2 regions of the Rhizobium sp. No.120 genome follow, and region 2 is predicted to be linked to the other one. Evidence: riboswitches for the same ligand, from Rfam matches in the RefSeq annotation. Region 2 holds a riboswitch; the other holds the start of a gene.
The links. A riboswitch is a leader RNA that binds a small molecule or an ion and turns the genes downstream of it on or off. The one in region 2 is predicted to bind S-adenosylmethionine.
Positions count from the first base shown of each region.

Region 1 (11,625 bases), on a different contig from region 2:
AAATCCCATGCCGTGCCGGCAAGCGCCGATCCGAGGGCGCCGCCGAGAAAGAAGATGCCGACAAAGAGGCCGTTGATGCGCCCGCGAGCCTCCGGCTTCAGGAGATTGACGGCGCGACGACCCAAGGTCTGATCGCCGGTGACACCGACATCGAGCAAGACGGCGCTGACGCCCAGAAGGACCAATAGCGCCACAGAGTCGCCCGAGCGTATTCCGCCGACCCAGGCGGCCAGCGCCATTGCGGCGAGCGCGATCAGATGCGAGGCCAATGTCGCCACCTGCGTCCAACCCCTGTCGCCCATGCGGCCGAAGACAGAAGTCGCGGCAGCGCCACCAGCGCCAACAAGGGCAAACAGCGCGATGCCGGATTGGCCGAGCGAAAATGGCGGCTGCGCCAGGCGCAGGGCAACGGAAGTCCAGAACAGGCTGAAGCTTGCCATCATCAAGGCTGCCGTGAAAGCACGCAGTCGCAGCACCGGTTCCTCCCGCAGGAGCCCAAAGAGCGAACCGATCAAAGCCCCATAGCTCGCGCTGACCAGAGGGCGCCGCTCCGGCAGACGCAGGGCAAGCAGAGCGGCGAGCAGGGCGAGCGTCGCGGCACTTAGGGCATAGAAACTTCTCCAGCCCCAGAGGTCGGCAATCAGGCTCGCCAGCGGGCGCGAGACGAGAATACCGACCATGACGCCGCTCATGACATTGCCGATCACCCGGCCGCGATGTTCAGGCGGCGCCATGGCCGCTGCGATCGGCACGAGTATCTGAATGGCGGAACAAGCTGCTCCCAGTAGGAAGAGGAAGATCAGCAGGCTCCAGCCCGTCGGCGCGAAGGCAGCGGCAACGGCCATGACCAGAGCAGCAAGGAGCATGCGCAGCACCAGCTGCCGGTTTTCCATGAGATCCGCCAGCGGCACCAGAAAGAACAGGCCGGCGGCGTAGCCGAGCAGCGAAGCCATGGCCACGAGACCCGCGCCGCTTTCGGAAAACCCGAGCGACGGGCCGATGATGCCGACCAGCGTCTGCGGCGCGAAGAGATTGAGGATGATGACGCCGGTGGCGATGGCGAACAACAAGGTCGATGGAGCGGCGGGTGCCGCGGAAACCTCTCCCTCCGGCTCGCTCGTCATACATTCGGGGACTTGCGACATGATCTCTCCGATAATTTCTGATAATAAAGATAGCTATGTTTATCGCCTTGTCGCATAATGCGGCAACTGAAATTAAATAATAATGATTATGCGAGTTCAGCATGAACATTCCTGACTTGGAAGCCTTCGTCGCCGTGGTGGAGACGGGTTCGATCGTCGCCGCCTCCGCGCGCATCAATCTGACCCAACCCGGCATCACCCGACGCATCCAGAACCTGGAAGACAGTCTCGGCATCGCCCTCCTCGACCGGCAGTCGAAGCCCTTGCGGCCGACGGCTGCAGGACGCGAGGCCTATGAGCATGGACGGCGGGTATTGCGGTCGCTCGACGATCTCAAGGCCGGCGTTTCGCCCGGCGGCACGATCGGTGGCGAATTCCGTCTGGGGATCATGCCCTATCTTTCCGAAGCGGCCTTATCCGCCCCGCTCGACGAATTGCGCAGCCAGTTTCCGCAACTGACGCTGCGCATCGTTACCGGCTGGTCGCCGCAACTGATCGAGCAGGTCGCGCGCAGTCAGCTCGATGCGGCGACCGTCTGCCTGGCAGAGGGGCTGCAGCCGCCGGATAATGTCGTCGGCGAGATGCTCGGAGTCCATGCCGTCATTCTCGTCGCGGCACCGTCGCTCGGCATCCCCAAGCAACCAAGGCTGGAAGATCTCTCCCGATTCCCGTGGATCATGAACCAGAGCGGCTGCGGCTTCCGCGCCTTCATTCAGCATCGCTTCGAAGCCGAGCGCCTGCCCTTCGATGTCGGGGTCGAGGCCATGAGCGCCGATCTGCGCATGTCACTGGTCGCCCGCGGCCTCGGCATTGGCGTCCTGACGCCGGCCGCATTGGCGGACAGCCGCTGGCGCGATTTGGTCGAAATCGTCGACGCGCCGGATTTCAGCCCGAAAGTCGTCAACTGGCTGGTGCATCGCCCGCCAGCCGGGCGGCTGGCGGGGCCGATTGCGATCTTTGGGGAAGCGCTAAAGGAAACGCTGAAAACGAAGAGACCGCTTCTGGCGTGAAAATTATGGAGCGGGTGAAGGGAATCGAACCCTCGTATTCAGCTTGGGAAGCTGCTGCTCTACCATTGAGCTACACCCGCCTGACACCGTGAGATGTCCAACAGTTGGCGGCCTCTGTCAAGGCCGCCAAATAGTCGATCACAGCCGGAAGTGCTTGGAGAGCTTCAGGCCCTGTGCCTGATAGTTCGAGCCGAGGCCGGAGCCGTAGAGGCTGCTCGGCTGTTCCAGCATGTGTTCATAGATAAGGCGGCCGACGATCTGGCCGTCTTCGAGGATGAAAGGCACTTCGTGGCTGCGCACTTCCAGCACGGCGCGGCTGCCGCGGCCGCCGGCCGGGGCATGGCCGAAACCGGGATCGAAGAAGCCGGCATAGTGGACGCGGAATTCGCCGACCAGCGGATCGAACGGCGTCATCTCGGCGGCGAAATGCGGTGGAACATGCACCGCCTCGCGCGAAACAAGGATGTAGAATTCATCGGGATCCAGGATCAGCTCGGTGCGGCCGCGACTGTAGAGCGGTTCCCAGAAATCGAAAATATCGTGCTGGGCCTTCTTGTCGACATCGACAACGGCGGTGTGGTGCTTGCCGCGATAGCCGATCAGCCCTTCCTTGTCGCCAGCGAGATCGATCGACAGCGCGATGCCGCCGCCGGTAATATTAGGCTTCTTGCTGGCAACCAGCGTCTCGGTTTCATGCAGCGCCAGCAGTTCCGGCTCGGTGAGCACGGCCTGGCCGACCCGGAAGCGGATCTGCGACAGGCGCGAGCCGCGGCGAACGACGATCGGGAAGGTGCGCGGGCTGATTTCGAGATAGAGCGGCCCGGAATAGCCAGCCGGGATCTTGTCGAACTCCTGCGCCCGGTCGGTGATGACGCGGGTGAAGATATCGAGACGGCCGGTCGAGCTCTTCGGATTGGCGGAGGCGGACATATCCTCGGGCAGATCGAGGCGCTCCATCAGCGGCACGATATAGACGCAGCCGGTTTCCAGCACCGCGCCTTCGGAGAGATCGACCACATGCAGTTTCAGCCGGTCGAGCTTGTCGGCGACGAGATGTGAGGGACCGGGCATGAAGCTGGCGCGGACGCGAAAGGCATGCGAACCGAGCCTGAGGTCAAGGCTTGCCGGCTGGATCTGATCGACGTCCAGTTCTCTCTCGCTCGTCAGCCGCCCCGTTTCGAACAGCGCTGCGATGGCGCGATCGGCCAAAATTCCAGTATTGCGAGCCATCATGCTTCTCTCATAATTTGTCGCAGACAAAACCAAACTCGGGGAATTGACGCAAGCCGTCAACGGCAGTATTGCAACTTATCCCGTGGTGATTTGGCCGGTCGGCTTGCAGCCACGTTAAACAAATGGCTAAAAAGACCGGGGTTGAACCGGTCTGCTTTTGCGACCGGTTTTTTTGTTTTGAAAGTGGTGATGGCATGAGCAAGACTTGGCGCCCCGCAACCCAGCTCGTTCACGGCGGAACGCTCCGTTCGCAATTCGGCGAGACCTCCGAAGCAATCTATCTGACCCAGGGCTTCGTCTATGACACCTCGGAAGCGGCGGAAGCCCGCTTCAAGGGCGAGACGGATGGATTCATCTACGCCCGCTATGGCAGCCCCACCAACGACATGTTCGAAAAGCGCATGTGCGCGCTGGAAGGCGCAGAAGACGCCCGTGCGACCGCATCCGGCATGGCCGCCGTCTCCGCCGCCATCCTCTGCCAGTTGAAGGCCGGTGATCATATCGTCGCTGCCCGCGCCCTCTTCGGCTCCTGCCGCTGGGTGGTCGAGACGCTCGCCCCGAAATACGGCATCGAATGCACGCTGGTCGACGGCCGCTTTACCGAGAACTGGGAAAAGGCCATCCGCCCGAACACCAAGCTCTTCTTCCTCGAAAGCCCGACCAACCCGACGCTGGAAGTGGTCGACATTGCCGCCGTCGCCAAGCTCGCCAACCAGATCGGCGCAAAGGTCGTGGTCGACAACGTCTTCGCGACGCCGCTTTTTCAGAAGCCTTTGGAACTCGGCGCCCATATCGTCGTCTATTCCGCCACCAAGCATATCGACGGCCAAGGCCGTTCTCTCGGCGGCGTCATCCTCTCCGACAAGCAGTGGATCGACGAGAACCTGCAGGACTATTTCCGCCATACCGGCCCGGCCATGTCTCCCTTTACCGCCTGGACGCTGCTGAAGGGCATCGAGACGCTGCCGCTGCGCGTTGCGCAGCAGACGGCGAACGCCTCCAAGGTTGCCGATTTCCTCGCCGAGCAGGGGAACAAGGTCGCCCGCGTGATCTATCCCGGCCGCAAGGACCATCCGCAGGCCGATATCATCGCCAAGCAGATGAGCGGTGGCTCGACGCTCGTCGCCTTCGAACTGAAGGGCGGCAAGGAAGCAGCCTTCAAGCTGCAGAACGCGCTGGAGATCGTGAAGATTTCCAACAATCTCGGCGACTCGAAGAGCCTGATCACGCATCCGGCCACCACGACGCACAAGAACCTCACCGACGAAGCCCGTGCCGAGCTCGGCATTTCGCCGGGCACCGTGCGCTTCTCCGCCGGCATCGAGGACAGCGCCGATCTGGTCGAGGATTTCGCTCGCGCTCTCGAGCAGGTTTCCGCCTGATATCAATTGAGCCGCCCGGAGACTTCCGGGCGGCTCGACTGCCCTCACCGGGCAATCTCGCGAGAGATGGGGTAGCTCGTCAGCTGGCGGCCTTGAACTCGACCAGGCCGTTGTTCAGGAAGACCATCTTGTCGAACAATTTGAGATCCAGCGGGTTTGGCAGACGGACGTCCGAAAGATCGGGCACGGGCTTCAGCGCCGGATCGTAGCAACGATCGATCTGTGAGATGAAGACGACGATCACCCCTCTGGCGCGCGCAAAGGTCTTCAATATCTGAACCTGGATCATCAATTCCGGATTTTCTCGTTTCTGATCCAGCAACTGCAGAAAATCGACCACGGCCAGTGTGCCAGGCGACGCCCGAGCGAGCCTCTCGACGATATGATCGGCGCTGATGGCATCCGAGTTGTCGAATTCGAACAGACCGGCAAATTCCGCATGATCGGCACCAATGACAGGAAAACGGTCGACGACGACCTTTTCCGTGTCCTCCAGCGTGAAGAAGACGCTGCAATTGCCAGCCTTCATGGCCTCGACGGCAAGCCGCAAGCTCATCAGGGTCTTGCCGTGACCGCGCCGCGCGCCGATCAGCACCAGATCGCCCGGGCTCAGACGCGAATACAGCTCACCGATGGGCACGGCTGAGCTCGCTTTGCTTGCGAGCAAGCTCCAGCCCGCAAAGCCTTCATGAGCCGCGACGCGATCCAGCGCGGCGTGCAAGGGGATTTTCTGCTGGCGAGAGAGGAGCCTAGCCTTACGCTTCAAATGATAAACAGGGGCAGAAAGCCTCATATAAACCTCCTATTGCGAGCAATAACCGCAACCCCTCCTTATGCCAGGCGCTCAAACAGTCGGTTTGGATATCGACGGCCCCGCATGAAGTATACTTTCCCGAATGGAGGGCGGAGGCACGGGCCATGCCAGAATCAGATGATAGCTGAAATCCTGCTGCAGGGGAATCTCATCCAAATCCTGCCGAGGGAACTTATAAAAAGAACAGGGGTTATATGGCGCGGAGGTTTTGAGGCCGGGCGATCACGTGTGACGACCAGTCATGAAAGTCCAGAAGCAATCGCAGCAAGCGTTTCCTGAATGCGGAAGATAGATCTAAGTCTACTCCATTAGATGAGGCCAAATGACGGCGGCTTACGATACTTGGAGACGATTTCGTTAACCTTTAACATGAACCGTAATAGCTGGAATCAAAGCCGCCCTGGCCGTTCACGCAGGATTTCATCACGCCGTTCCTTGACGGAAAGCATCGGTTATAGGATACCGCTAAATATCCTGCACTTTGCGGGAGTGGTGGAAAGCGGATAATATGCCGCAAACTTGAAAATGCTGAAACAGCCATGCGGCTTGAAGGAGCGTCCGGCGTTTCGGGACAATGGCAAGGTGTCAGGCATGTATCGCGCCCTAACACGCGACATCGAGGTGGTTGTAGAACCGTTTTATCTGGAGGAGCAATCCGATCCGGAGGACGATCGCTATGTCTGGGGATACCGCATCGTCATCTCCAACCATTCGAAGAAAGCCGTGAAGCTGGTGACGCGCTACTGGCACATTACCGACATGAACGGCATCGTGGATGAGGTGACGGGACCCGGCGTGGTCGGCGAGCAGCCGCACCTGAAGCCCGGCGATACCTATGAATATTCCTCGGGCTGCCCGCTGGATACACCGTCAGGCATGATGTTCGGCCATTACCAGATGGAGACGGACGACGGGGAGCAATTCCATGTCAAGATCCCCGCCTTCTCTCTCGATACGCCAAACCTGCTGCGCACGCTGAATTAAAGCTGACTCAGGCCGCTTCTATCTCGGACACTTCGAAACGATAGGTCGTCGAGCAGAACTCGCAGGTCACGGCAATTTCGCCATTCTCCTGACTGGCCTCGATCTCCTCGGCCGTGAAGCCCTTCAAGACGCCCTTCAGCTTGTCGCGCGAGCACGAACAGCGGTCATAGACGGCCTTCGGTTCATAGACGCGTACGCCGCGCTCGTGGAAGAGGCGATAGAGAAGCCGCTCGGTGCCGACTTGCGGATCCGTCAATTCGTCGGCGTCGATGGTTTCCACCAGGCTGCGGGCTTCCGACCAGGCGTCATCCTCGACATGATCACGCACGCCTGTATCGCCATCGCCACCATGCAGGTCCGGCTGGCGCATGCGCTCAGGCGCTTCCGGCAAGAACTGGGCGATCAGGCCACCAGCCCGCCAGCGGTGACGCGGCTTGCCGTTTTCATCACGATCGAAAAGTTCTGCAGCGCCCAGACGCACGCGCGTCGGGATCTGTTCAGACTGACGGAAATAGGTGCCTGCAATCTCCTCGAGCGACGCGCCGTCAAGTGCGACAATGCCCTGATAAGGCTGCGTGAAACGGCCCTGATCGATGGTGAAAGCGAGCACGCCCTTGCCGAGCAGCTGCTCCGGCTCGGTCCGGCCTTCGGCAACTGCCTTTGCCAGCGCTTCTTCATCGAAACGGGCATAGGCCCGGACGTTTTCCGGGGTCGAGAAATCGGCGACCAGAAGGTCGACGGGACCGTCGCCCTTGGTCTGCACGGTGAACTTGCCTTCGAACTTCAGCGACGTGCCAAGCAGGACGGTCAGGACGATAGCTTCGGCGAGCAGCCGTGCGACCGGCGCCGGATAGTCGTGCCGGGCGAGAATGGCGTCCAGCAGCGGACCAAGCTGCACGGCACGGCCGCGCACATCCAGACCTTCCACCTGGAAGGGAACGACATGATCGTCACCGGCGAAATCGAACTGACCCAGCGAGGCGGCATTTTCTGCCATTGCTTTACTCCTGCAGCATGACGCCGAAAAGTGAGAGCGGTTTTCGGGCGCCGTCATGCTCTATTCTTTGATTCTAGACCGGATTCAGGTCCTAGGTCGCTTCGACCTGGGACCATCCGGCTCTAGGGCCCGCGCCCTTCAGACGCGGTTTGATATCTTCAGATCGCGCCCAGGCACCAAGCAAGAATCGACTTTTGCGCATGAAGGCGGTTTTCCGCCTCATCGAAGACAACGGATTGCGGACCGTCGATCACCTCGTCCGTCACTTCCTCTCCGCGATGGGCGGGCAGGCAATGCATGAACAAAGCGTCTTTGCCGGCCTGTGCCATCAAAGCCTTGTTGACCTGATAGGGCTGAAAGACGTTGTGACCGCGTGCCCGGTGCTCCTGATTCATGGAAACCCAGGTATCGGTTACCACGCAATCGGCGCCGGCGACCGCACGGTCTGCATCATGCGAGAGCATGATTTCGGCGCCCTCGTTGCGGGCCCAGTTCAGATAGTGATCCTTCGGCTCGGAACCAAGGGGTACCGCCATATTCATGCGATAGCCGAAGCGTGCCGCGCCTTCGATCAGCGAATGCAGCACGTTGTTGCCGTCGCCCGTCCAGGCAAGCGTCTTGCCCTTGATCGGGCCGCGATGCTCTTCAAAGGTCATGATGTCGGCCATGATCTGGCAGGGATGCGTATCGTCGGTCAGCGCATTGATGACCGGAACCGTCGCATGTTCCGCCAACTCCAGCAGGCGCGAATGATCCGTCGTGCGGATCATGATCGCGTCGACATAGCGCGACAGCACCTTAGCGGTATCGCCAATCGTTTCGGCGCGACCAAGCTGCATCTCGGTACCCGAGAGGAACAGCGTTTCGCCGCCGAGCTGGCGCATGCCGACGTCGAAGGAAACACGAGTTCGGGTGGACGGCTTCTCGAAGATCATCGCCAGCATCTTGCCGGCCAGCGGCTTGTCGGCAGTGCCAGCCTTCTGCGCGCTCTTTCGCACCATCGCGTCATCGATGATATTGCGCAGATCGGCAGCCGGAACGGCAGAGAGATCGAGAAAGTGTTTCGGAGAAGCCATGTCCTTACCTGTGCTCCAGAAAAAACAATAACGCCCGCGTGGGGCACGAACGCCCCAAATGCGGGCGGTAAGCTCAAGCCGATTTTTTGACGCGGGCAGCGCGCGCACGCTCGGCGGCACGCTCCAGGCGAGCAAGACCTTCGCGTGCTTCTTCGGCGGTAACGACCAGCGGCGGCAGCAGACGGATGACGTTGTCGCCCGCCGGCACGCCGAGCAGATGCTCGGCACGGATCGCCTGCAGCAACTCCGCCTGCGGAATGGCCGCCTTGATGCCGAGCATCAGGCCTTCGCCACGAACGTCCTCGATGATGTCAGGAAAGCGATCCTTGAGCGAGGCGAGCCCCTGGCGGAAGACCAGCGCGACATCGCGCACATGCTGCAGGAAACCTTCGGCAAGCACGATATCGAGAACCGCATTTCCGACCGCCATGGCGAGCGGATTGCCGCCATAGGTCGAGCCATGCGTCCCCGCCTTCATGCCCGAGGCGGCCTCCGCCGTCGCAAGGCAGGCGCCGAGCGGGAAACCGCCACCGATGCCCTTGGCGACAGCCATGATATCAGGCTTGATGCCGGCCCATTCATAGGCGAAAAGCTTGCCAGTACGGCCGACGCCACACTGTACTTCGTCGAGGATCAGCAGCAGGCCGTGTTCATCGCAGATCTCACGCAGCCCGCGCAGGAATTCGTTGGTGGCCGGACGGATGCCGCCCTCGCCCTGGACCGGCTCGATCAGGATTCCGGCCGTCGCATCTGTGATGGCAGCACGCACGGCATCGAGATCGCCGAACGGTACCTGATCGAAGCCCGGCGCTTTCGGGCCGAAACCTTCGATATACTTTTCCTGACCGCCGGCGGCGATCGTCGCGATTGTGCGGCCGTGGAAGGCGCCCTCGAAGGTGATGATGTGGAACTTCTCGGGATGTCCCTTGGCGAATTGATAGCGCCGCGCCGTCTTGATGGCGCATTCCAGCGCCTCGGCGCCCGAATTGGTGAAGAACACCTTGTCGGCAAAGGTCACTTCCGTCAGCCGCTTCGACAGCTTCTCCTGGCCGGGCACCTCATAAAGGTTGGACAGGTGCCAGACCTTGTCGGCCTGTGCCTTCAGCTCGGCGACAAGATGAGGATGGGCATGACCGAGCGAGTTGACCGCCACGCCGGCGGCGAAATCAAGGTAGCGCTCGCCATTTTCAGTGACCAGCCAGACGCCTTCGCCTCGCTCGAACCGCAGAGGAGCGCGCAGATAGGTGTCATAAAGCGGCGTGGTCTCGGCCATGGCCATATCTCCTGGATCACAACTTTAAGGACCGATCGCTTCCCTTTGATGAAACGGGTCCGAAAAAATCAAAAATGCCGCCTCGCGGCGGCCTGGGCACTATTGATGTTTTGCACCGCGATGTCAACAAAACTGGCGTTTTAGCAGTTGCGAGAAAGCGCTTGCCGGCAAAAGAGATGGGTTGGGCGGCGCCTATGGCAGAAATGCCACGCCCGGACAGCAAGTTGGGGAAAACCTCGAAATCGATTCCTCAAGATTCCCGCGACTCTTGTCACGGAGTCAGCCTCACACTAGGTTAAAAACCAATTGCTAGACTGCATGCGGCGGAACTAGTCACCACAATTTTAGAGCGTTTCGCGCCTCGATCCCATGCGAGGCAATGGTGAGGGATTCTGCCATCGGAAACGCGACAGCGGAGACAGGGCATGAATTGGACAGACGAACGCGTCGAGAAGCTGAAAAAGCTATGGTCCGAAGGTTTGAGCGCCAGCCAGATCGCTGCGCAGCTCGGTGGCGTAAGCCGTAATGCCGTTATCGGCAAGGTACATCGCCTGAACCTCCCCGGCCGAGCGAAGGCGGGCGGCACCACAACTGTGGCGCGCACGCCAAAGCGCGGCGCAGCAGCACCCCGCACCGCAACCTACGGATCGCGCGTCGCTACCCGCACGGTGGTCGCCCGCCAGCAGGGCGCAACGATGCTGAAGGAAGAGATCGAGATCGATTCCGTCAATGAAATCCAGTATCGCCCGGCATCGAATGTCGTCGTTCCGATCTCCCGTCGCCTCGGCCTGACGGAACTGACGGAACGCACCTGCAAGTGGCCGGTCGGCGACCCGCTGAAGGACGACTTCCACTTCTGCGGCAACGACAGCCCGGATTCTTCGCCCTACTGCACCTATCATCAGCGCATGGCCTACCAGCCGGTGCATGAGCGCCGGCGCAACAACGGCTGAAAGTGGCAGCAAGACAAAGAAAAACGGGCCCCTCGAGGCCCGTTTTTCTGTTTCCGCCGCTCCTGCATAATTCCTTAAATCGGAATCGATTTAAGGGAAAATTTTGCAGCATTTTAAGATGTTACAGCGACCTTAACGCGTCTTGAAAGACGCGTGGCGCTGTAATGGTGATACCCGAGCGGCAACCCGCTCAAGCTTCCATGGAATAGCCCGCCCCGCGAACAGTGCGGATGACATCCTGCATGTTGGAGAAATTGAGCGCCTTGCGCAGGCGACCGACATGGACGTCGACAGTGCGTTCGTCGACATAGATATCATGACCCCAAACGCCGTCGAGCAGCTGCGAACGCGAGAAGACACGGCCCGGCGAGGACATCAGAAACTCCAGCAGGCGGAATTCCGTCGGCCCCAGGCGCACTTCGCGGCTCTTGCGGTGGACGCGATGGGTTTCGCGGTCTAACTCGATATCGCCGCAACGCAGCACCGTGGAGAGAACCTCCGGGCGGGCACGCCGCAGCATCGCCTTGACGCGAGCCATCAGCTCCGGCGTCGAGAACGGCTTGACGACGTAATCGTCCGCGCCGGTCGAAAGTCCGCGCACACGCTCGCTTTCCTCGCCGCGGGCCGTCAGCATGATGATCGGCAGGCGCTCCGTCTCCGGCCGCATGCGCAGCCGGCGGCAGAGCTCGATACCGGACACGCCAGGGAGCATCCAGTCGAGGATCAGGAGATCGGGGATGCGCTCCTGGAGACGCAGC
Region 1 is NZ_BAAJNQ010000002.1:410,926-422,550, reverse strand. It holds gene ACYJRZ_RS07790 (MFS transporter) at 1-1,145, opposite strand, end outside; gene ACYJRZ_RS07785 (LysR family transcriptional regulator) at 1,247-2,155, shown strand; tRNA gene ACYJRZ_RS07780 (tRNA-Gly) at 2,162-2,235, opposite strand; gene ACYJRZ_RS07775 (2'-deoxycytidine 5'-triphosphate deaminase) at 2,294-3,388, opposite strand; SAM riboswitch at 3,461-3,539, shown strand; gene ACYJRZ_RS07770 (O-succinylhomoserine sulfhydrylase) at 3,583-4,770, shown strand; gene ACYJRZ_RS07765 (DNA helicase) at 4,850-5,563, opposite strand; gene apaG (Co2+/Mg2+ efflux protein ApaG) at 6,176-6,568, shown strand; gene ACYJRZ_RS07755 (Hsp33 family molecular chaperone) at 6,576-7,565, opposite strand; gene argF (ornithine carbamoyltransferase) at 7,724-8,641, opposite strand; gene ACYJRZ_RS07745 (acetylornithine transaminase) at 8,715-9,914, opposite strand; gene ACYJRZ_RS07740 (GcrA family cell cycle regulator) at 10,340-10,867, shown strand; gene phoB (phosphate regulon transcriptional regulator PhoB) at 11,058-11,625, opposite strand, start outside.
Region 1: linked by a shared signal. The riboswitch ahead of ACYJRZ_RS07770 (O-succinylhomoserine sulfhydrylase) and the one ahead of metA (homoserine O-acetyltransferase MetA) in region 2 are both predicted to bind S-adenosylmethionine.

Region 2 (11,625 bases):
TGCGCACTTCTCGTCTTCGCGGGGCTGCTTGCGGGCACATGGTACATGGGTAGGATCGTCCCGCAAGGCTTCGTTCCAACCATGGATCAGGGCTATGCCATCGTTGTCGTCCAGCTGCCTGACGGTGCGTCGCTTGCGCGCACCAATGCCGTCATCCAGAAGGCGACTGACATCATCAAAAAGACGCCGGGCATCGAGAATGCCGTTGCCTTTGCCGGCTTCAACGGTGCGACTTTCACCAATGCCTCGAATTCGGGCGTCATCTTCACGCCGTTCAAGCCATTCGAGGAACGTCTGAAAACCGGAGATACGGCGACCAAGATCATCGGCCAGCTCTTCGGTAGCCTCCAGGGTATCCAGGAAGCCTTCATTATCGCCATTCCACCGCCTTCGATTCGCGGCGTCGGCAATTCCGGCGGCTTCAAGATGCAGATCATGGACCGGGAAAATCCGGACATGCGTCGCATCCTGCCGCTCGCCTATCAGATGATGGGTGCCGCCGCACAGAATAAGGGCGTCAGCGGCGTCTTTACCACCTTCTCCGCCAACAGCCCGCAATACTTCCTGGCGATCGACCGTGACAAGGCGCGCGCGCTCAACGTGCCGATCCCGAATATTTTCGAGACGCTGTCGATCAATCTCGGCACGTCCTATGTCAACGACTTCAATGCCTTCGGCCGCGTCTACCAGGTGCGGGCGCAGGCCGATCAGCAGTATCGCATGGATCGCGAGGACATCCTGGCGCTGAAGGTGCGCTCGGCAACGGGCGCGCTGGTGCCGCTCGGCACGCTGGTCGATATCCGCGACACGACCGGGCCGGCGCTCGTCCAGCGCTATAACATGTATGTCTCGGTTCCCCTGCAGGGCAATCCGGGGCCGGGCGTTTCCACCGGCACGGCACTCGACACCATGGAGGGACTGGCCAAGAACCTCTTGCCGTCGGGCACTACCTTCGAGTGGACCGAACTCGCCTATCAGGAGAAGCACACCGGCAATACGGCGATCTACATCTTCGCCCTGTCGGTCATCTTCGTCTTCCTGGCGCTGTCGGCGCAGTATGAAAGCTGGATCCTGCCACTTGCAATCATCCTCATCGTGCCGTTGGCCGTTCTGGCGGCATTGATCGGCGTGCACTTGCGGGGGATGGATAACAATATCCTCACGCAGATCGGACTGATCGTGCTGATCGGCCTTGCGGCCAAGAACGCGATCCTGATCGTCGAGTTCGCCCGGCAGGCGCAGCTCGAAGGAAAGAGCGCCGTCGAGGCGGCGATCGAGGCCAGTCATCTGCGCCTGCGCCCGATCCTGATGACGGCCTTCGCTTTCATCTTCGGCGTCGTGCCGCTGATGATCGCGACCGGTCCTGGCGCCGAAATGCGTCAGTCGCTTGGTACAGCGGTCTTCTCCGGCATGCTGGGCGTGACGCTGTTCGGTCTGTTTCTGACGCCAGTCTTCTATGTCGTCCTGCGCCGGCGGCGCAAGCAGGCGGAAGCCGCGCAGGAGCCTTCGGTCAACGATGCCGCAGCACAATGATATCTAACAGAGGAGAGGCCGAACGTTTCACGGGAACAGCTCGGCCTCTTTATCCGGCTGCTTTCAGGTAATGCCAGACGCAAAGCGGTTCGATATTCTTTCGCTGAATGCTTTATAGATGCGGATTGCGCGGCCGGTATTTCTTGACCAGCCGCTGATTGGTTTCTTTTGCGCCCGGCATGTTGGCGCTGAGATAGACGGGCGGATTGCCATCCCTGCAGAGTTCGGCAGCGACATCGGCGAAGATGGCGTTCAGCACCGTGGCGCCGACGGCCGTCGAGGCCGGCCCGACCTTCAGCTCCGTTCCCGGAAGCTCGATCATCGCGTCGCCGGGCGGCAGACCGTTGTCCAGCACGATATCGGCGATATCGGCGAGTTTTCTGCGTCCATTGGCGATGGCGGCCGAATAGGCGAGCGATGTGATGGCGATGACCGTTGCGCCGATCTCGCGGCCATAATCCGCCGCCTCGATCGGCGCGGCATTGACGCCGGAATTGGAGGCGATGATCAGCACGTCACCCGGCAGCATGCCGTAGCGCTCGAAGACCGGACGGATAAGGCCCTCGGTGCGTTCATAGACCGAGCTGATGACAGCGCCTTCATGCAGCATGGCGGAGCCCACGAGCACAGGAATTGTGAAGGCGAGGCCGCCGGCGCGATAATGCACCTCTTCGGCCAGCATGTGCGAATGGCCGGTGCCGAAGACATAGACGCGGCGGTCGGCGCGCGCGGCGGCACATATGGCCGCTGATGCCTTGGACATGGGTTCGGCCAGCGTCAGGCGCAGGGTTTCCAGCCGGCCGATGAGGGCGGAAAAATAGCTGTCCGTGACTGCGCTCATGCCGATCTTCCTTATATGCTGTGTCAGGCCGAAGCTTGACCGGAGATCCAGGTTTCGGTGACTTCGATGCCGTCGTTGATGTGAACGAGATCGGCGCGCATTCCCGGCGTCAAGTGGCCGCGATCCGCCAGCCGCAGGAAACGGGCGGGGTAAGAGGTCGCCATGCGAAGGGCCTCAGTTAGCGGCAGCTCGAGAATATTGACGCCATAGCGAATGGTGGAGGCCATATCGACATCGGAACCGGCAAGTGTCCCGTCATCAAGCGTCAGCTTGGAGCAATAGCCGCCCTTGGTGCGATAGACCGTGCGGCCATTCAGCGTGAAACTCGGAAGGTCGGTGCCGACGAGTGACATTGCGTCGGTGACGAAGAACAGGCGGCCCTCACCGCGCTTGGCGCGCAGCGCAACCCTGAGCGCAATCGGCTCGACGTGATGGCCATCGGCGATGATGCCGCACCAGGGGCCAGGATGGTCGATCGCTGCGCCGACGAGGCCGGGCGCGCGGTGGCCCATTTGGCTCATGGCATTGAAAAGGTGTGTAACGCCGCGCGCACCGGCATCGAAACGCGCATTGGCGGCCTCCGCGGTGCAGTCGCTGTGGCCGATACTGACGATGACGCCGCCTTCGGCGAGCGCCTGCACCTGCCGTTCCGTCACTTGTTCTGCCGCGATGGTGACAAGCAGCGTACCGATAGCCTCGCGAGCGCGGATGAAAGTTTTGACATCGCTGTCCTCGACCGGCCGCATGAGTTCGGCGAGATGCGCGCCTTTGCGGGCCGGCGCCAGATGCGGGCCTTCGAGATGCAGGCCGGCAACGCCGCGATTGGCTTTTACGGCTTCGATGGCCGCTTCGATCGCGGCTGTCGTTGCGGCTGCGACATCGGTTATCAGGGTCGGCAGCACCGATGTCGTGCCGTAGGGGCGATGGCCTGCGGCGATCATGTACATGGACGCGGGCGAGGGCTCGTCATTCAGCATGCGGCCGCCGCCGCCGTTGACTTGCGCGTCGATGAAGCCCGGAGAGAGGACGCCGCCATTCAGCTGAATGGTCTCGGCGTTCTCAGGGACATCATTGGCACCTGTGATCGCATGGATGCGGCCATTGCCGATCACCAGCGCGCTGTCTTCGTGAAACCGGTCGCCATCGAAGATGCGGGCGCCGGTAAAGACCTTGTAGTCCATCACATGGTCTCCGTTACCTTGAGAAGATTAGCCGGCTTGTCCGGATCAAAACCCTTGCGACGTGTTACCGACTCGATAAGACGATAGTAGCACAGCAGCGATACCAGCGGATCGAGCAGGCCGTTGCCTGTGGTCGGCATGCGCAGGTTGATGCCGGCGAGCGGCGCGGTGGAGAAGGAGACGGCGGTGGCGCCGAGCTTCTGAAGCCGTTCCAGCGCCTTTGCATTGTTGGCGAAGGCTGCGTCGTCGGGCGAGAAGGCGACGATCGGGAAGCCCGGCTGCACGAGGCGCATCGGGCCGTGCATGAGTTCGGCCAGCGAGAATGCTTCGGCATGAAGGCCGGCCGTTTCCTTGGCCTTTAGAGCTGCTTCCAGAGCGATGGCGAAGGCGGGGCCACGGCCGCCGGTATAAAGCGAGGAGGCGTCGAAGAGCACATCTTCAGCCGCTTTGCCGTCGATGCCCGAGGTGGCGGCAAGCGCTTCCGGCAGTTTCGCAAGGCCATCAACAAGCGCTTTATCCTGCGATACTGCGGCCGTGACGCCGGCAAGGGCGGCAACCGAGGCGATGAAGGATTTGGTCGCGGCGACGCTCTGTTCTTTGCCGGCGTTGAGGCCGAGCACGATGTCGGCCTCCTTGGCAAGCGGGCTGTCGGTGACATTGACGACGGCGATCGTGGTGGCGCCGCCCTTACTGGCAGCTGCTTGCATGGCGATGATATCGGGGCTGCTGCCGGACTGGGAGACCGTGAAGTGAATGCCGCCCTTCAGATGCAGCGGAGCGCCATAGACGGAGGCGATCGACGGGCCGACCGAGGCGACCGGGATGCCGCAGGAGATTTCGAAGAGATATTTGAAGAAGGTGGCGGCATGGTCGGAAGAGCCGCGCGCGGCAGTCGTGATCAGTGATGGACGACCGGTCGAGAAGAGCTTCGCGATCTCGGCGAAAGCGGGTTTTTCCTTTTCAAGCAGCGTCGCAACCACCTCGGGCGATTGGCCGGCTTCCGTCAGCATCAGGGATTGGGTCTCGCTCATAGGTCATCTCCAATTCTTAATTCAGCAACAAAATCATAGGCATCGCCACGGTAATGCGAGCGGGTATATTCAACGACGCGCTGGTCCGCGAGGCGAGAGACGCGCTCGATCAGAAGTGCAGGCGCTCCGGCCTTCACGGTCAGGATCGATGCGGATGTCGGATCAAGCGTCACTGCGGTCAGCCTCTGCTGGGCGCGCACGGGTTTGAAGCCTTTGGCGGCCAGAGCGTCGTAAAGCGATCCTTCCGATATGGCGTCCTCGCCGAGGAATTTGATGGGAACGACGGCGCGCTCGATGGCGAGCGGCTGGCCATCCGCCAGGCGCAGGCGGTCGAGCCGCAGCACAGGTTCATCGAGTCCGAGGCCCAGCAGAAAGGATTCTTCCGGCGCGGGTGCGCTGACAGTGCGGGACAGGATGCGCGCTGCCGGTTCGCGGCCGCGCGAGCGCATATCGGCTGAGAAGGAGGAGAGGCGCCAGAGCGGCTGCTCGATACGTTCCACTTGCTGTGAGACGAAGGTGCCGCTGCCGTGGCGGGATTCGATGACGCCCGAGGCGAGCAGGTCGCGATAGGCGGTTCTGACCGTGATGCGGCCGATCTGCAGGGCGCTCGCGAGATCGCGCTCGCCCGGAAGCGCCGTGCCCGGTTTCAGCAGGCCCTCCTGGATCAGACCCGTCAGCGCTTGTGCCAGGCGCTTGTACAGCGGTCCGCTCCCCGTCCCGTCGCCGAGGCCGCGATTGTTCAATTCGGCGATCAAACTGGTTCTATCCATAGCCATCACATAGAACCTATTTAGAACCAATTCACAAGGCGAATCTGCTGGTAGTACGAAAAAGAATCGGCCGGGCGATTTGGGACGCCCGGCCGATTTCCAAGTAAGCGGACCATGCCCGGCTTAGTTCTTGGTGAAAATGTAATCCGTTTCCTGCCGCAATACCTCGCCCGGGCGGAGCACGGCATTGGGGAAGCCTTCGTGGTTGATTGCATCGGGCCAAACCTGCGTTTCCAGGCAGAAGCCTGCAAACGGGCCGATCTTGCGGCCATCATGGCCGGGAACCGGCACGTCAAGCTTGAAGCCGGCATAGAATTGCACGCCGGGCTCGGTGGTGCGCACTTCGAGCGAGACGCCGGAATTGACGCTGCGGGCGAGCACGACCGAGCGTTTGGCGGTGCGCTCATTGGAAAGGCAGAAATTATGATCGTAGAGCGCCTGCTCGCTTCCTTCGAAGCGCTTCATCGGCGACATCTCGCGGAAATCGAAGGCGGTGCCTTCGACGGAGCGGATCTCACCGGTCGGCACCTGCTTGTCATCGGTCGGCGTGTAATGGTCGGCGGCGATCATGATATCGTGGCCAAGTGCATCGTCGCGGCCATCGAGATTGAAATAGGCGTGCTGGCAGACATTGGCGAGCGTCGGCTGATCGGTGGTCGATTCGTAGGTGACCGACAGTTCGCCATTGCCATGGACCCAGTAGGTCGCCTGGATCGTGCAATTGCCGGGATAGCCGGCACGACCATCGGGATCGACGATCTTCAGGACGACGCGGTCGGTATCGTGCTCGACGATGGTCCAGTTGCGCTTGGCGATATTGTTCTTGCCACCATGCAGGTGGGTGACGCCCTTTTCATTGAGCTCCAGCTGGTACTGCTTACCGTCGAGCGTGAAGCGGCCGGCGCCGATGCGGTTGGCGCAGCGGCCGGGCGTGGCGCCGAAATAGGAGGAGTGGAGGGGATAATCGGCGAAATTGTCGAAGCCGAGCAGCAGCGAGGGCTCGTGGCCATCAAGACGCAGATCCTGGATGACCGCGCCCCAGGACATGATATGGGCGGTCAAGCCGCCACCGACGATCTTGACGCGATAGACGGTCTCCCCATCCGCCGTCGTCCCAAAATGTTCCCGCTGCAAAGTGCTTTCCGTCATATCAGCTCATCCATTGCTTTTGAGTATGCGAGGTCAGACCCTGCCTCCATTCGTGCCGTTCCGCAACCGGTCAGAGGGCGAAATTTAGGGGCAGGCAGCAGCGGATCAAGGTCTGATTAAGCTCTGCCCATAGCTAGGCTAGCACGTTACGCTGTGAATGTGAGGCGCATAAGACAGGCGGTCGATTTCGTCCTGATCCGTTCGGCTTATCGTGAGTAGAGTTGGCTGTCCGTCTGCTGAAAAGCGCTCTGATCATTTGGTTCGACCCATCCGCTTTTTCGGTCTTCATGATCACCATCAACCTGTCGCCGCGAATGGCGAGAAGGATGTAGAACGCTTTTTGACTGTATTTTTCGACGTAGGAGTTCCAACGTCCCATGCCTGCCTCGTAGTTGGAATTTCCGTAGCTGCTCGTCTCGGCGGTGGCGCTCCAGCCGTTGTTCGTGCTGATCCTCATGAATCTGCCTTGCCTGATTATTCCCACACGGCATTTTTCACCAGAGCTGGCGCTGGAGTAGATTTGTTCCCATTGTCCGGAGAAGCTCCCTTCTTCGGATCTCGCCTGCTGTGAGACGAGCCAAATGGCTGCGATGAAGAGAAGCAATTTCACAGCGTGGCGCACGCACATCTCCACCGGCTTCCGCAGCGATTTGGGACGGTATCTGCTGTGCTTCTTTATCTACAAATGGTTGTGGTAATTTGGTGGCGCTGCGGCATGCAAATGCTGATCAGTCAGCGTGACAATTCCTTCGTCGCTCTTTCCAGCCCGCCAAGCGTGAGGGGATACATGCGGTCGCTCATCAGCCCGCGGATCATCGAGATCGAGGTCGTATGGCCCCAATAGCTTTCCGGCACCGGGTTGATCCAGATGCATTTGCGGAAATGGCCTGTCACGCGGCTAAGCCAGGCCTCGCCGGCCTCCCTGTTCCAATGCTCCACCGAGCCGCCTGGCTGAGTGATCTCGTAGGGGCTCATGGATGCGTCGCCGACGAAGACGACGCGGTAGTCGGGACCGAAGGTGCGGATGAGATCGGCCGTCGCCGTGATATCGACGCGCCGGCGGCGATTGTCCTTCCACACGCCTTCATAGAGGCAATTGTGGAAGTAGAAATACTCCATATGGCGGAACTCCGCGCGGGCGGCGGAGAAGAGTTCTTCGACCACGCGGATATGGTCATCCATCGAGCCGCCGACATCGAAGAACATCAGAAGCTTCACCGCGTTGCGGCGCTCTGGCCGTGTTTGGACATCGAGATAGCCATGTTCGGCGGTGGAGCGGATCGTGCCGGAAAGATCCAGTTCCTCGGCCGCGCCCTCGCGCACCCAGCGACGCAGGCGCTTTAGCGCTACCTTGATGTTGCGGGTGCCGAGCTCGACGCTGTCGTCGAGATTCCTGAAATCGCGCCGATCCCAGACTTTTACCGCGCGGCGATGGCGCGATGTTTCCTGGCCGATGCGCACGCCTTCCGGATTGTAGCCGTAGGCGCCGAAGGGCGAGGTGCCCGCCGTGCCGATCCATTTCGAGCCGCCCTGATGCCGGCCCCTCTGCTCGGCCAGTCGCTCGCGCAGCGTCTCCATCAGTCTGTCGAAGCCGCCGAGTGCCTCGATCTCTAGTCTTTCCTCTTCGGTCAGATGGCGCTCGGCAAGTTTGCGCAGCCATTCCTCGGGAATAGCGGCTGGCTCCACGGCTTCTCCATCGGCATTGCCGCCGATCGCTTCGACGCCGCGAAAGTAATCGGCGAAGACCTGATCGAAGCGATCGATGAAGCGCTCGTCCTTGATCAGCGTTGCCCGGGCCAGATAGTAGAAGGCCTCGACGTCATAATCGGCAATCCCTTCTTCCATTCCTTCAAGCAGCGAGAGGAATTCCCGGAGCGTCACCGGCACCTTCGCTTCCTTCAGTTTCAGGAAGAAGGGAATGAACAAGCCTCAAGTCCTTTCCTGGCCGATCTCCTCCAGATCATACGGCGTGGTCTGGTAGATCTCGTTGATCCAGTTGCCGAAGAACAGGTGCGCGTGGCTGCGCCACCGGTTCTGCGGAGGAATTTCGGGATCGTTATGCGGGAAGTAGTTGTGCGGCATCTTGATCGGCACGCCCGCATTCACATCCCGGAAATACTCGTCCGCCAGCGAGGTGGAATCATACTCCACGTGATTGAACATGTAGAGCCGGTTGCAGGCCTGTTCGTGCACGAGACAGACGCCCATCTCGCTCGAGTCCATCAGGATTTCCAGGCCAGGCACTTTTTCGATATCTGCGCGGCGCACTTCGGTCCAGCGCGACACCGGAATGGCGAAATCGTCGGAGAAACCGTTGAGATAGACCGAGGAGGGCTTCAGGTTCTGGTGGCGATAGACGCCGAAAGCCTTTTCCTTCAGCGTGTATTTCGGCACCTGGTGGAAATGGTAGATCGCCGCCATGGCGCCCCAGCAGACGTTCATCGTCGAATGGACATTGGTGGTCGTCCAATCCAAGATTTCCTGCATTTCCTTCCAATAGGTGACGTCTTCATATTCCAGCAGTTCGATCGGCGCGCCGGTGATGATGAAGCCGTCGAACTTGCGGTGCTTCACTTCTTCCCACGTTTCGTAGAAAGCAAGCAGATGCTCCTGCGAGGTGTTCTTGGCCTTGTGGCCGCCAACACGCACCAGCGAAAACTCGACCTGCAGCGGCGATGCGCCGACCAGGCGCGCCATCTGGATCTCGGTCTTGATCTTGTTCGGCATGAGGTTGAGAAGCCCGATCTGAAGGGGGCGGATATCCTGACGGAACGCCACCGTTTCGGTCATCACCCGCACACCCTCGTTCTGGAGGGTTTCAAACGCGGGGAGCGTATCGGGAATCTTGATGGGCATTGTTTCACTCGCCAAATACAAAAAAACCGGCCGCGATAAGAATCGCTACCGGTCCGCACGCGGCCCTTTAGCGACTTATTTAACGTGGCTGCAAGCCGGCCGGCCAAATCACCACGAGAGAAATTTCATAAACCCGACGTCTCCGCGGGTCAATGGGGCAAGGTCGCGATGGTTGGCGGCCGTGTTCTGATGTCCGTTCTCGCCTACAGACGGTTGAGAAGTGCGTCCATATCGTAGCCAAGGCGTTTGTGTGCTTCAGCTAGCGGTATCCAGAAAAAACGGAAGCAGATCGGCCCGCCGCCGCCAAACGGTTTCATCTCGAAATGGCGCCACGTGTCGGGTACTGTCTCCGGCAGATTGCAGCAGAAGTAGTGTCGCTGATGATGATAGGTGCGCCCTTCGCGTTCAAAGCGATAGTCATGCACGCCCAACTTGCGCAGAAGGCCCGAAGTGAGGCCCGTTTCCTCCTCGAACTCGCGTGCGGCTGCGAGCTCAAGATCTTCATCATCCTCGACCGTGCCGCCAGGAACCTGGAGCTGGACAGCGGGAAAATCTGGCTCATCGAAGACAAGCAGATGCCCATCTCGAACCGCATAGATCAGGACTTTCACGGCATCCGGTTGCATTCACTTCCCTTGCCCACGTGCCATGAAGGCCAGTCGTTCGAAAAGGTGCACGTCCTGTTCGTTCTTCAGCAGCGCGCCATGCAGTTTCGGCAATACGCTCTTTGCATCGGCGCGTAATGTTTCTGGATCGATATCGTCGGCAACCAGCAGGCGGATCCAGTCGAGGGCTTCGGAGGTCGATGGCTTCTTCTTCAGGCCCGGCACGTCGCGGATTTCGAAGAACTGCGTCAGCGCCGCGCGGACGAGCGTCTGCTTGATGCCGGGATAGTGCACCTCGACGATGCGCGTCAGCGTCTCCATGTCGGGAAAGCGGATATAATGGAAGAAGCAGCGGCGTAGAAAGGCGTCCGGAAGTTCCTTCTCGTTGTTCGAGGTGATGATGACGATCGGGCGGATCGCGGCCCGGATCGTCTCGCCGGTCTCGTAGACGTGGAACTCCATGCGGTCGAGTTCCTGCAGGAGATCGTTGGGGAACTCGATATCGGCCTTGTCGATCTCGTCGATCAGCAGCACGCACTTCGTCGGCGAGGTGAAGGCCTGCCAGAATTTGCCCTGGCGGATATAGTTTCTGACATCGTGAACTCTGATGTCGCCGAGTTGGCTGTCGCGCAGGCGGGAAACCGCATCATACTCGTAGAGACCCTGCTGGGCCTTCGTCGTCGACTTGACATTCCATTCGATCAGGTCGAGGCCAAGCGCGGCGGCTACCTGGCGTGCAAGTTCGGTCTTGCCCTTCCCGGGCTCGCCCTTTACGAGAAGCGGACGCTCCAATCTTATGGCGGCATTGACGGCGACCATCAGATCCTTGTCGGCGATATAGTCGGCAGTTCCCTGAAATTGCATCGGAAGGCTTTCTCAATCTTTCGAGCGCAAGCTAATTGCTGGCCTTATTCGGTTCAAGACGCGAAACCGTGTATATAGGAATGTGATCCCACCGATCTATTGCAAGGGTGGACATGAGGGCGGCTCATGATTAACTGACGGGACGCGTGGCAGGGAAGTGCTGATGGCAGTTGATACGCAAGCCAAGCCGAATGTGCAGGGGAACGAACAGGTCGGATACGATTTGAGCCTCTTCTTTCGGTTGAGGATGATGTTTTCCGCGTTCTGGAATTCGCCGGTCCGCATCAAGCTCATTATTCTTGTCGTCGCGCTTTTCGCAATCATCCTGGTCACGGCCTATGTCCAGGTGCTGCTCAACAATTGGAACGCGCCTTTTTACGATTCGCTGGCTAGACGCGACATTTCCGCCTTCTTCCACCAGCTCGGCGTCTTCGGCATCATCGCCGGTTCGCTTCTGATCCTCAATGTCATCCAGGCCTGGCTCAACCAGATGACCGCGCTCTACATGCGCGAGGGCCTGGCGCGTGATCTCGTCAATCAATGGCTACAGGCCAAGCGCGCGCTTCGTCTTGCCTCTTCCGGACTGATCGGCGTCAATCCCGACCAGCGCCTGCATGAGGACGCCCGCAACCTCGCGGAAAGCACGACCGGGCTTGCCATCGGCCTTGTGCAGGCGACGATCCTGCTGCTCAGCTTCATCGGCGTGCTCTGGGAGCTTTCCAGCGGCATGGTCTTCAAGGTCAACGGCATGAATTTCGCCATCCCCGGCTATATGGTCTGGGCGGCGATCCTCTA
Region 2 is NZ_BAAJNQ010000009.1:78,904-90,528, reverse strand. It holds gene ACYJRZ_RS22630 (efflux RND transporter permease subunit) at 1-1,533, shown strand, start outside; gene ACYJRZ_RS22625 (SIS domain-containing protein) at 1,646-2,374, opposite strand; gene nagA (N-acetylglucosamine-6-phosphate deacetylase) at 2,398-3,555, opposite strand; gene ACYJRZ_RS22615 (SIS domain-containing protein) at 3,555-4,586, opposite strand; gene ACYJRZ_RS22610 (GntR family transcriptional regulator) at 4,583-5,356, opposite strand; gene ACYJRZ_RS22605 (aldose epimerase family protein) at 5,480-6,505, opposite strand; gene ACYJRZ_RS22600 (hypothetical protein) at 6,639-7,127, opposite strand; gene ACYJRZ_RS22595 (vWA domain-containing protein) at 7,238-8,431, opposite strand; gene metA (homoserine O-acetyltransferase MetA) at 8,435-9,361, opposite strand; SAM riboswitch at 9,409-9,486, opposite strand; gene ACYJRZ_RS22585 (NUDIX hydrolase) at 9,565-9,987, opposite strand; gene ACYJRZ_RS22580 (AAA family ATPase) at 9,988-10,830, opposite strand; gene ACYJRZ_RS22575 (ABC transporter ATP-binding protein/permease) at 10,994-11,625, shown strand, end outside.